Regions from separate parts of the Sporosarcina sp. QA0331 genome, predicted to be linked through region 1. Evidence: predicted binding sites of a transcription regulator. Region 1 holds the regulator's gene; the other holds the start of a gene.

Evidence for each region. Region 1 encodes LexA, which represses DNA repair genes until DNA is damaged. Its sites were predicted from a motif close to CGAACATATGTTCG; they were not measured.
Region 2: the regulator LexA is predicted to act here: its motif matches at 3,754-3,767, upstream of parE (DNA topoisomerase IV subunit B).

Annotation. Positions count from the first base shown of each region.
Region 1 is NZ_CM147850.1:2,133,243-2,139,988, forward strand. It holds gene tkt (transketolase) at 1-258, opposite strand, end outside; gene AC0L13_RS10720 (DUF896 domain-containing protein) at 363-596, opposite strand; gene AC0L13_RS10725 (YneB family resolvase-like protein) at 921-1,583, opposite strand; gene yneA (cell division suppressor protein YneA) at 1,583-1,900, opposite strand; gene lexA (transcriptional repressor LexA) at 2,104-2,724, shown strand; gene AC0L13_RS10740 (methionine gamma-lyase family protein) at 2,935-4,194, opposite strand; gene AC0L13_RS10745 (trimeric intracellular cation channel family protein) at 4,333-4,929, shown strand; gene hfq (RNA chaperone Hfq) at 4,992-5,216, opposite strand; gene miaA (tRNA (adenosine(37)-N6)-dimethylallyltransferase MiaA) at 5,258-6,208, opposite strand; gene AC0L13_RS10760 (lysophospholipase) at 6,205-6,746, opposite strand, start outside.
Region 2 is NZ_CM147850.1:1,819,277-1,826,022, reverse strand. It holds gene AC0L13_RS08945 (UDP-N-acetylmuramoyl-tripeptide--D-alanyl-D-alanine ligase) at 1-946, shown strand, start outside; gene AC0L13_RS08940 (C40 family peptidase) at 998-2,392, opposite strand; gene AC0L13_RS08935 (HesB/YadR/YfhF family protein) at 2,596-2,889, opposite strand; gene plsY (glycerol-3-phosphate 1-O-acyltransferase PlsY) at 2,926-3,528, opposite strand; gene parE (DNA topoisomerase IV subunit B) at 3,782-5,752, shown strand; gene parC (DNA topoisomerase IV subunit A) at 5,749-6,746, shown strand, end outside.

The DNA.
Region 1 (6,746 bases):
CATTGGCAAGCCGTATCCGCTTAAGTGGAGTAAGCTATATAACAGCATCGAGCCGTGACCTGCTGAGAGGACAAATCGGTCGCGGTTGAACCATTCAGGATTCGAAGGGTTATGATGCATATGCTTCGTCCATAATGTGTAAGCCATCGGAGCAGCGCCCATCGGCAATCCCGGGTGGCCGGAATTCGCCTTTTCGATCGCATCGATGGATAGCGTTCGTATTGTGTTTATAGCTAGTTGGTCAATCTTTTCGGTCATTCAGAACATCCTTTCCCATGCATTATCTTGTAGTTGCAATTGTTATACCATCTATAGTGTAGTCAATTCATAGATGAAATACAATCCATTCTATGTCCGGATGTTCAGTTGAGGAACTTCTTATTGCGCGCGTCTTTTACTTTGTCGGGTGTGACGTCATTGCCTTCGGGGTCGATTACTTTGACGTTTTCGATTGTGTCACGCATGGATGAGCGGAATGTTTCTAGGTATTCTTTGCGCAGTTGTGTTTGTTCTTTTGCTTCTTCGATTGATAGGCCGATTGTTTTCGACTTTTTTGATAGTTCGTTGATACGTTTAATTTTATCTTTTGATAACATCGAATTCCTCCAGTAATTTTCCAACATTAAATTGTTAACAGGATTTCCACTTCAGGTGGACGCTTTCCAATCGAACCACGAAGAGTTCGATTTGCCTTATTTCTGCGCTTTTGCAGAAATTAAGGCAGCCTAGCACACCCTGCTCGTAACGCTGCGCTTTGCTTTTACTCGCAAACGCCGTTCTTCGTGACAGCGTTCGCTGGAGTCGCCACCTTCCGTTTCAATCCTTATAGATACTTAATAACAGAACCAATAAACAATATAAGTGGAACTTATTAAAACTATACTTTGAAGGTATACAAAAAGAGCAGGAAGTGCAACAAATCAGCCTTCCTGCTCTTGTTCATATTCTTTATATCGACGGTGGACCGTTGCTTTGCTTACGTTATGGCCGAGGCCTCTTAATACGCCTGCTATTTCTTCGAAGGTAAGGCCTTTTTGCCGTAATGAGACGATTTCGCTGAGGGGGACTTCTTTCCGTTCGCGCCCTTCCAGATTGCCTTTATTTTTCAAATTTCGTTCTGGCCTGTATCCGTCGCGGACAGCACGTTTCATGCCTCTGCGAATCTTGGCATTATGTAATTTCCGTTGATATTCTTCGACTATCGCCAATATTTCAAGTAACATTGTGTCCATCTCGTTTAGCTTCAATGCACCGTTATCGTGGTTCGTAATGACTTCGGTGTTTGTCTTTGCAAGCAAATGCAAGATAGCGACTCTAGCGTTTCCTCTGCCAAGTCTAGTTTCGTCTTGGATTAGAATTGCATCTATCTTTTCATCGCGTATGCAATCTAATAAGTCTAGCAGCCCTTCCCGTTCCATATCGTAGCCGCTATGCTTTTCCTTAAATATATGTACAACCTTCAAACTTAGTTCGTCTGCAAGCCGGTTCAGTTCCTCTTCTTGTCTCGCTAGTGAGACTTCTTGTGAATCTTTTTCCGTGCTGACACGGCAATAAATGACGCATGTCTTCATTTTATCTCCCATTATTCTTCTCCTGCCAATTCAGTCATCATCGTGTCTTGCAAGAGCGGATCCAATTGCGGTAATTTCAATGTTTCTCCTGTTTTGATCGTCGTGGATTCCATATCGTTTATTTCCATTACTTTTGCAATCCATTTTTTCGGGTGATCTTGTTCAGAATAATTTCTAGCTAACCCCCAAAGAGTATCGCCCTCCGATATTGTAATTTCAATAAACGAATCTGAAGCAGACTTCGTTTCTTTCATGACGCCTGCAATTGTAAAAGCAGTGCAAAGAAGTAGAATCAAAAGGATAAAGCCATATTTTTGAATGAAAGCCATAAAAAAACCCCTCCAAGAATGTTTGTTCGGAATACTTGTTCCCATTATAGGACACGTATTTTTAGAAGTCAACAAAACTTTCGAACCTTTGTTTGCCAATTGCCCGAACACCTGTTATACTCTTTGTAAGAAACAATTGCGGATGCGGACGTTTGTTCGCACATTTGCTAATTATTGATTCTATTAATTGGAGGGGTGGAAAAATGAAAAAAATTTCAAAGAGACAGCAGGATATCCTAACGTTTATTAAAGATGAAGTGAAACTAAAAGGATATCCGCCTTCCGTTCGTGAAATTGGAGAGGCTGTCGGACTAGCTTCAAGTTCAACCGTGCATGGACATCTAGCTAGATTAGAAAGTAAAGGTTATATCCGCAGAGACCCGACAAAACCAAGAGCAATCGAGATACTAGATCCGGAAGGTTTGACTGCGCTTAAATCTGGCGTTGTGCATGTTCCGTTAGTCGGAAAAGTTACCGCTGGATTGCCGATTACTGCAATTGAGAACATTGAAGAGTATTTCCCGTTGCCGGATACATATGGCACGTCTGATGATAAACTGTTCATGCTGGAGATAGTAGGAGATAGTATGATAGAAGCTGGAATATTAAATGGGGATTATGTCGTCGTAAAACAGACGCATACGGCTAATAATGGAGAAATTGTAGTCGCGATGACTGAAGAAGATGAGGCGACGGTGAAACGTTTCTTCAAAGAAAAGGATTATTTCCGTTTGCAGCCGGAAAATGAATCGATGGAACCTATCATCGTCAATTCAGTTTCCATTCTCGGTAAAGTCGTCGGCGTTTATCGCCAGATTCATTAATGAAGTAAATAGAAAAGGACTGTCCCGAAAGTCGATTGATCGACTTTCTGTGGCAGTCTTTTTCTATTGATGTGGTGTTTTATGAGCACTTATCGGGATTTTTGAGCGCTTGATGATTGTTATGATCGCGAATACAAATAAAACAAGGCTATCCAGATGGTTGATTATACGTAACCTGTCCGGACAGCCTTATCTATTTCATTAACTACCTCAAATCATCTTATCTTTTAATAACTGATCTGTAGAAGACATAACTGCCGCTTTCACATGTTCGTACGTCAAACCGCCTTGTACATAAGCCGTGTATGGCGGACGGATCGGGCCATCTGCTGTGAGCTCGATGCTGGAACCTTGGATGAACGTTCCTGCAGCCATAATGACGTCATCGGAATAGCCCGGCATGTACGACGGTTCAGGGGCGTAATGCGCATTGATTGGCGAGTTTTCTTGAATCGTCCGACAGAAAGCGATCATCTGCTCAGCGTTGCCGAAATTTACGGACTGTATTAAATCTGTTCGCTTAGCCGAATAATGTGGTGTCGTATCGAATCCAAAGCTATCGAGGAATCCAGCTGTAAAGAGAGCGCCTTTCACTGCTTGGCTGACGACGTGAGGAGCAAGGAAGAAGCCTTGATACATTTCCAGCAGCGTATCAAGTGATGCACCCGCCTCTGCACCGATTCCAGGCGACGTCATACGATAAGCGCATTTTTTTACTAGGTCGGCACGTCCGGCAATGTATCCGCCGGTTCTTGCAAGGCCCCCTCCTGGATTTTTGATAAGCGATCCCGCCATCAGATCGGCCCCTACTTCTACCGGCTCTTTTGTTTCAACGAATTCGCCATAGCAATTATCGACAAATACGATAATATCAGGGTTGACCGATTTGACGAATTGTACCATTTCACCGATTTCATCAACAAGGAAAGAAGGACGGTCCGAATACCCTTTCGAACGTTGTATAGCGACCATTTTCGTCTTACTATGGATATTTTTCTTCACTTCTTCGAAATCAACGGAGCCGTCTTCTTTCAAATCGACGTGCTTGTATGTAATTCCGTAATCAATGAGCGATCCAGTGTCCTCGCCATTGCCGGATACGATTGATTCCAACGTGTCGTATGGTTTTCCTGTTATATAGAGAAGTTCATCGCCTGGTCTTAATACGCCGAACAAGCTTAGAGAAATTGCGTGTGTCCCTGAGATGATCTGATTGCGGACGAGACATGCTTCCGCGCCAAATGTGTCTGCATATACTTGTTCAAGCACATCCCTGCCGCTATCATCATACCCATACCCTGTCGACCCGGTTAGATGAAAATCACTCACCATATTTTTTCGGAATGCTGCTAGTACTTTCCTTTGATTGAAGAAAGCTGTCTTTTCGACTTCTTTAAAATAAGGGGCAAGTGTTTGTTCAGTTTCTTCCGCCTTCGTTTCGATTTCGGAAGTAAATTCATGTATCATCATTTCAATTTCCTCATTCCTACTAATAGTCACTATAATATCTTATCAGTCTCATGGAATAGGTCAATGAAAAACGATTGGTGTTGGCGGAGTCCATATTTTGATATACAATTGTTTTGTTTGAAGTGAGGAGGAACGTGATTGGCTTGGGAAGTTTTCAGTTTTATCGGTACGGCTGCTTTCGCCATTTCCGGAGCATTAGTTGCACAGGAAGAAAAATATGATATTTTCGGTGTTTATATATTAGGGATGGTAACGGCGTTCGGTGGAGGGGCTGTCCGGAACGTTCTCCTCGGTATTCCGGCTACTGTATTATGGAACCAGAACTTCCTTTTCGTCGTCGCTTCCATTTTAATTACATTCATTTTCTTTTTTTCAAAATCTATAATCAGACATTGGAATCGATGGGGCACTTATTTTGACGCCATCGGACTCGCCGCCTTTGCAATTCAAGGGGCCATGCTAGCCGTCAATATGAATATGTCACTTTATGCAGTCATGGTTGCTGCCGTTTTGACCGGCGCAGGCGGAGGTGTGATCAGAGATCTGCTAGCAGGCAGACGCCCCCTTATCTTTAAGAAAGACATCTATGCGGTATGGGCGGCGGGAGCAGGATTTTTTGTCGGTATTGGACTTCATAATTACGATTGGGCATTATACGCACTGCTCGTCGTTGTTGCGGCGTTACGGATTCTTTCCTATCGTTTTCAGTGGGAATTGCCTCGAGGCGAGAAGTAATATTGTCATTAGAAAAAGGAACAGGCAAGTTGAACCTGTTCCTTCATTGGGACATATGCTTGTTATTCTTCGTCTTTTAACACGACTGGTTTTGCAGGAACATATGTTGAAATTGCGTGCTTGTAAATTAATTGCTGCTTGCCATCCGATTCCAAAAGAACGGTGTAATTATCATAAGATTTGATAAGACCTTTCAACTGAAAACCATTCAATAGAAATACAGTGACGAACGTGTTATTTTTCCGTAATGAGTTCAAAAAAGTTTCTTGCATATTGCCTTGTGACATACACCCCAGCCTCCAATTGCTTCTATATTTCTCTTGCCTTTTTACTTATTCGATTCCGCCTCTTCAAAACCCTTCAAAATCGATAAAATTCCATCTATATTTTTTCCCTTGTCCGAATTTGCATCGAACCAGGAAATTTCCACTTTGTTTCTGAAATACGTCATTTGACGTTTCGCATAATGGCGAGTATGTTTTTTGATTAAGTCGATCGCTTCTTCCAATGTGAGGAAGCCTTCAAAATGCTGATACAGTTCCTTATATCCGATTGCTTGAACCGACTGGACATCGCGGATGCCGTTTTCCCACAAACCTTTAGCCTCTTCAAGCAAGCCCTCCTCCATCATGAGATCTACTCTTCGATTGATCCTCTCATAGAGCACTTCCCGGTCCAAGTCTAAACCGACAATGAGGTGGTCGTATTTAGGCGCTGCACCTGCCCCTTGTTCGTGCTCGATTTTCGTTTTACCGGTCACTTCAATTATTTCAAGCGCCCGTATTAAACGTCGATGGTTGTTTGGATGAATTTTTTCCGCACTAGCAGGGTCCTGTTTCTGAAGACGGTTGTATAGACGTTCGGCCCCGCCTTCCGTTTTCAGTTCTTCTTCCAGCTCGGCTCTGATCTTTTCATCGCCTGCCTCGTCGGTAAATCTGAAATCGAATAGGACCGACTGGATATATAAGCCCGTCCCTCCGACGATGATCGGTTGTTTGTCGCGACTTTGGATTTCTTCGATGCAATTTCTAACAGCCGACTGGTATTCCGCTACGGAAAATGAATCTGTCGGTTCCTTAATGTCGAACAGATGATGTGGAATCCCTTCTTTTTCATCTTCGGTGATTTTCGCAGTACCGATATTTAAATCTTTATATACTTGCATCGCATCGCCGTTTATAATTTCTCCATCAAGCCTTTTGGCCAGCTCAATGCTTAATGCCGTTTTACCTGATGCAGTCGGTCCGACAATTGCGATGACTTTATTTGATTGTTTCATTCTTTTTTTATCCAATCCTTTATGAACTTAAATACTTGTTCCCGATTCACTTCATTCAACATTTCGTGGCGTCCGCCTTCGTATAACATGACCGTTACATTCTCGATGCCGACGTTGGTAAATTGCCTTGCAGCCTGCCAGACGCCTTTTCCTTTATCGCCAACGGGATCATCCAATCCAGAAAGAAGAAGGATCGGCAAACCGTTAGGGATTTGTCGGATGTTATTTTGGTCATTTATTTTCTCTAGACCTTCGAACAGATCGATGAAAAAACGGGTAGTCGGCACGAATCCACATAATGGATCATTAATATATTTCTCTACGGTTTCTTTATCTGTTGATAACCAATCGAATGGTGTTTTTTGCTCGGCGACTGTTTTATTAAAACCGCCGAACACTAATTTATTAATAAAATAGTCCGGCTCGTCGAATGTCGTTGCTTTGCCTTTCAAATATGCGAGTGCTTGTCCACCGACCCTGCTTACACCCGGATCGCCTGCTGTACCAGAACAAATAAGCTTATCAAGGTCACTGCCGA
Region 2 (6,746 bases), 310 kb from region 1:
TTCATTTCCATATTTAATGGGAATTGATGAACATACGAAAGCTGCCGTTTTCGAACATGGCCTCGGCAATTCAGGAAATATAAAACACCAATGCATGATTTATCAACCGACGATTGGAATCATTACGAACATCGGTGTACATCATTTGGACGGGTGTGGAAATCTGGAAGGGTATATAAGGGCCAAAGGGGAAATCATCGAGGGCATTAGGGATGGTGGCACACTCATATTAAATGCAGATGACCAGAACAGTAAAAAGTTGAGGATCCACGGCTTCCGAGGAAAAATAATCTACTTTGGCACCGATGAAAAATCTGATTTCAAAGCTTCCCGAATCGCATATGGGGATGGCGGGATGGACTTCATTCTCCATACGAATCACAAAGAATATAACGCTTTTGTTCCAGGCTACGGAGAGCACCAAGTTAGCAATGCACTTGCAGCGTTCGCTGCGGTTCATGAAATGGGAATGGATTTGAAAATTGCGATTCAACGGCTGAGAACATATAAAAACATGGGTAGGCATTTGGAATTCTCGAAAGGGAAGAACGGCAGCACCGTTATTGATGATACATGGACGAATAATCCGACATCAGTGGAAGCTGCACTCAAGGTGATTGATTCGATCGGGAAAGGGAAAAAGGTCATCCTTATATTAGGCGATATTAATAGGCTTGGAAATTTCGAAAAGAAATATCATCGAGAAATCGGGAGCTTAGTTGCCGAACGGAACATCCATACACTCATTACAATCGGTAAAAAGGCAGAAGAAATCGCTAGGCAAGCGATACGGGACGGTAGTACAGCAAATATAAGGATTTTCGATAAAGTGGAGAAAATCGGAAATCGATTGGATCATTTATTCGATGACGAAACTCTTGTGCTGATCAAAGGGCCAATGTCCAGCCGTGGCATGATTGAATTTGCAAAGTCATTGAAACGATAAATGAAAAAGAAGCATCTAACGACATAGCGTTATGATGCTTCTTTTCTTATATTAATTAAGGACGCGGCGCGCTTTCACAAAGTTCTGCGTTGCCCATTTGGAAGAAAGGCTTTGTTGTACTACTTTGCCAGAAGTGGAAAGGCTTATAAATTGATTGCCACCAATATAAATGCCCGTCTGGTTTACTTTTGTTCTTTTATTATCCAAAGAGAAGAAAAGAAGATCTCCTTTTTGAAGATTGGATTTCGAAACAGCTTTTCCAGCTTGCGCTTGCTGACTTGCCAACTTGCTTTTCAAATCGATTCCTTGCTTTTTATATACATAATACGTGAAACCCGCACCTGTAAATGTCAATGTGCTTTCATTGTATCCATATCCGAATTTCGTTTTGTTCGTCAAGCTGTTTGCGAAATTGACAACCTTGTCTGCCGCTGATGTTGAAGTCGTGCTTGACGGTTTAGACACAGTTGGAGTTGTCGTTGACGGTTTAGATACGGAAGGAGTAGTTGACGTATTGTTCGTGAACACTCTTTTCGCAGTAATGTAATGATCTTTGTAATAATCTACAAGCATTACTCGCGTAATCACACCACCTGAATTCGGGAGGACAAGACGATGATCACCTGCATAAATAGCGACAAGGCTAGGAGTAGTTGACCCTTTCACGCTATTGAAGAAGACAAGATCACCTTTCTTCAAGTTAGAACGGGAAACAGTTGTCCCTTTGCTTTGAAGATCTTTTAAGCTTGAAGCATTCAATGTGACTCCGTTGTTTTTGTATACATAGTTAACGAAACCGGTGCTCGTAAACTTCTTAGTGCTTTCATTGTTCACGGATCCGATCGTTGCTTTATCTTTCAAATCATAGGCGAGGCTGACAATTTTGTCGCCTTTCGTTGCCGGATTTGATGACATCAAACTAGGGAGCACACGGCGTGCACCGATATAGTTTTCTGTATAATATGGTTTGCTGTTCAAATCGGAAATGATGATGTTTTGTTTAGGATCTGCCATGTGGATGACTTTGTTATCACCGATATACATAGCGACGTGATCTGGAATCTTCGATGCCTTACTACTAAAGAAGAGAAGATCCCCTTTTTGCCATTGCCCTTTTGCAACCGCGGTGCCTTGCTGCATCATGAAGTCTTCATTGTATGTCGCAAGATCTACGCCATTTTTCTCGAAGATATACATAAGGAAAGTGGCGCAAGAAAACTTATACGGATATGTAGGCTTGTATACCGCCGTACTATATGTCGATTTTCCGATCAAGCTCTTTGCCGTTTGAATCAATTGCTCTGCTTTTGCTGCAACAGCCTGTTGCGATGTTTGAGATGTTATCGTGGCGGCAGAGACTGTTTGTGATTGATCGTACGAAGGAATGGCCAGGGAGCTGACACTGACACAAGTGATTAATGCTGCTGAAAGAAGTTTACGTTTCATGTTTTGCCTCCTGAGATTAGTGATGTCTTACCTGAGACTGATAGTAGCATGGAATATGAGGATGGTTGGGAGGGAATATTTGCCTGAGGAAAAGTCGGTTTGCGAGACTGCAAGCCAGTAGAAGACTTATCGGACTTCTTTACAAATAGATTACAGCGTAAAAATGGGAAATTACGGAACGAAAAAAGCGTGTGGCAGAGCCATCACGCTTTTTTATACGTATAAACAAGTTCATTCAATTTGGGATTGACGTCTACATGGAGGTCATGTTCATCGAAAAACCAGTAATCCCTATTTTCAATATAAAAATGTACACCGGCCATCTCCGTTTCGACCGCCAATTCGTCAGGCTGCTCTTTCATGACGCCGAGCGAAAACCCATCATGCAATGGACTAGATCCGCCATATCGGGCAAAAAATTTAATATAATCGCCGGTTTCAGCTTCCATCTCTTCCGTAAACCATTTCAGTGCATCATCCGATAAAACGATTTTCATTTTGTATCCCGCCTTTCGGTTTCTGCTTCCATTGTATTATAACCATTTCACTTTTGGCTCAGTTCCTGCTTTGATCCTAGCAATATTCGCCCTATGCCGATAGAAAATGAAAACACCCATCAGCCCGACGATGATCATCAGATAAATATCTCCTGTCCATACATAGTAGGCAATGCAGTAAATGAATCCAACTACTGCCACGATCATAGACGATAGGGATACCATCTTCGTGATTTTTAAAGCAAGGAGGAACGTCAGCAGTACGATAATAAAAATAGGCCAGTTATAGCCGAGCAACACACCACCCGAAGTGGCAACCGCTTTACCCCCTTTGAACTTCGCAAAGATAGGGAACATATGGCCGATCACTGCGCATACACCAAGTAGAAGTGGATGGATTTCTGCCGAACTGAAGTAAGGCAAAAGGGGAAGTAGCACGGCAGCTGTCCCTTTTAAAATGTCGAGGATGGTGACGATCAAACCTGCTGTCTTTCCTAAAACCCTGAAAGTGTTCGTGGCACCAAGATTTCCGCTTCCATGCTGCCGTACATCGGTTCCATAGAACAGTTTACCGACCCATAATGCAGATGGGATTGATCCGAGTAAATAAGCGATTAGTATAAGAATGATAATTTCCATGGCGCTCCCCTTTATTAAAATGAGTATATATGTGTTTTTAGTTTAGCAGAACAGATGAATACCGACAATGGAATGTGTCAAGTAATGTAATAAGCATATTGTCTAGATTTTCCTCATCTCATTGCATTCAGGAGGTTTCTTCTATACAATTAATTGAGCGAGCTTCCTGAAACGTTGATTTGACAAGCTTTACAGGAAGCGATACGATAGTATATAAAGAAAAAGAGAACATTCGTTTGATGGGGGTTGCGATTTGACGAAGAAAGAAGAAATTTACACATATGATGATGATTCGATTCAAGTGCTGGAAGGCCTTGATGCTGTAAGGAAACGCCCAGGAATGTATATCGGTTCCACGGATTCCAGGGGGCTTCATCATCTTGTCTATGAAATCGTCGATAACGCAGTTGACGAAGCACTTGCTGGATATGGTTCTGAAATTGACGTTACGATACACAAAGACGGCAGTATCGGTGTTCGCGACTATGGACGCGGAATGCCGACGGGAATGCATAAGACGGGAAAACCAACAGTAGAAGTCATTTTGACCGTCCTTCACGCTGGCGGAAAGTTTGGGCAGGGAGGTTACAAGACGAGTGGCGGCCTGCATGGCGTAGGCGCATCAGTCGTCAATGCCCTTTCCGAGTGGCTTGAAGTGACGATTTTTCGTGATGGAAAGAAATTCAGGCAACGATTCGAAAATGGCGGGAAACCGGTTACTACATTAGAAGAAATCGGAACGACACGGGAAAAAGGGACATTGATCCATTTCAAGCCGGACCCAGCGATTTTCTCAACGATCAAATATCAATATGAGTTGTTGTCAGAACGTTTACGGGAGTCTGCATTCCTTTTGAAAGGTTTGAAAATCGACCTAAAAGAAGAAGGCACTGAAAAGCATGATGTTTTTCATTACGAAACCGGCATCGAAGCATTCATCTCCTATTTGAATGAAGAGAAAGATACGCTACATGATGTTGCATATCTCGAAGGGGTAGCCGAAGGAATTGAAGTGGAATTTGCATTTCAATTCAGCGATGGCTATTCTGAGACGATCCTTTCATTCGTCAATAATGTGCGAACGAAAGATGGCGGAACACATGAAACCGGCGCGAAGACCGCAATGACACGGGTATTCAATGAATATGCGAGGAAAACCGGCATATTGAAGGAAAAAGATAAAAATCTAGATGGTTCAGATATCCGGGAAGGTATATCTGCGATTATTTCTGTCCGAATTCCTGAAGAGATCCTTCAATTCGAAGGACAGACGAAGGGGAAATTGGGAACGAGTGAAGCAAGGACGGCAGCGGATGCAATTATCTCCCAGCAGTTGCTCTATTTCTTAGAAGAGAATGCCGAGCTAAGCGGAAATCTGATCCGAAAAGCGATTCGTGCCCAACAGGCTAGGGAAGCTGCGCGCAAGGCTCGTGAAGATGCGCGTACCGGGAAGAAACGCCGCCGGTCGGAAACGCTTCTTACTGGGAAACTGACGCCTGCTCAATCGAGGAACGCTTCAAAAAATGAGCTTTATCTAGTCGAAGGGGATTCTGCCGGCGGTTCAGCTAAACAGGGCCGAGACAGAACTTTCCAAGCGATTTTGCCACTCCGCGGTAAAGTAATTAATACTGAAAAAGCTAAATTAGAAGATATTATGAAAAACGAAGAGATCAATACGATCATCCATGCGATTGGCGGAGGAGTCGGCGCTGATTTTCAGATTGATGATATCGCTTACGATAAAGTAATCATCATGACCGATGCCGATACCGACGGAGCGCATATCCAAGTGCTTCTTCTTACGTTCTTCTATCGCTATATGAAGCCGCTAATCGAAGCAGGGAAAGTATTCATCGCACTTCCTCCGCTCTATAAAGTCTCAAAAGGGACAGGCAAAAAGGAACAAGTCGAGTATGCATGGACGGAAGCCGATCTTGACGATGCAATCAAAAAAATCGGCCGTGGCTATATGCTCCAGCGTTATAAAGGTCTCGGTGAAATGAATGCCGATCAATTATGGGATACGACGATGAATCCTGAAACCCGTACACTTATCCGCGTCACAATAGAGGATGGTGCACAATCAGAAAGACGTGTCACCACACTCATGGGAGACAAGGTCGAGCCTCGTAGGAAATGGATTGAAACGAACGTCGATTTCGGTACCGAGGACCATAATATTTTGGAAAATGAATTTTTGCATGTTGAGGGGGATTTTGAATGACTTCAACTGAGCGATTCCAGGACTTGCCTTTAGAAGAAGTGATAGGCGACCGTTTTGGACGTTATAGTAAATACATCATTCAGGACAGGGCGCTTCCAGACGCTAGAGACGGATTGAAGCCAGTTCAAAGAAGGATTCTTTACGCGATGTTCCATGAAGGGAACACTCACGATAAAACATTTAGAAAAGCCGCGAAAACAGTCGGGAATGTAATCGGCAACTACCATCCGCATGGTGATACTTCTGTATACGATGCGATGGTGCGGATGAGTCAAGAATGGAAGCTGCGCCATCTGATGATTGAAATGCACGGGAACAACGGTTCGGTGGACGGAGATCCGGCAGCTGCCATGCGGTATACGGAAGCAAGACTTTCGGCGATTGCAGCGGAAATGCTGCGTGATATAGGTAAAAATACGGTAGAGTTCATCCCAAACTTCGATGATACGGAGCCGGAACCGACCGTATTGCCTTCTCGTTTCCCGAACTTGCTCGTCAACGGGTCAACAGGAATTTCTGCGGGATATGCGACTGATATTCCGCCGCATGCTTTACACGAGGTCATTGATGCGGTACTCATGAGAATGGATAATTCGGATGTATCTGTGGAGGAATTGATGACGGTCTTAAAAGGACCAGATTTTCCTACTGGCGCAATCATCCAAGGAACGGATGGGATCAAGACGGCCTATGAAACAGGAAGAGGCCGATTTGTCATCCGTGCCAAATCGGAAATCGAATCGTTGAAAGCAGGCAAATCGCAAATTGTCATTACTGAAATACCATACGACGTCAACAAAGCAAATTTGGTGAAGAAAATCGATGAACTCCGATTGGACCGAAAGCTCGATGGTATTGCAGACGTACGTGATGAATCCGACCGTACAGGGCTTCGAATTGTAGTCGAATTGAAGAAGGATATGGATGGCAATGCCATTTTACAATATTTATTGAAAAATACTGATCTTCAAGTGACGTATAATTTCAATATGGT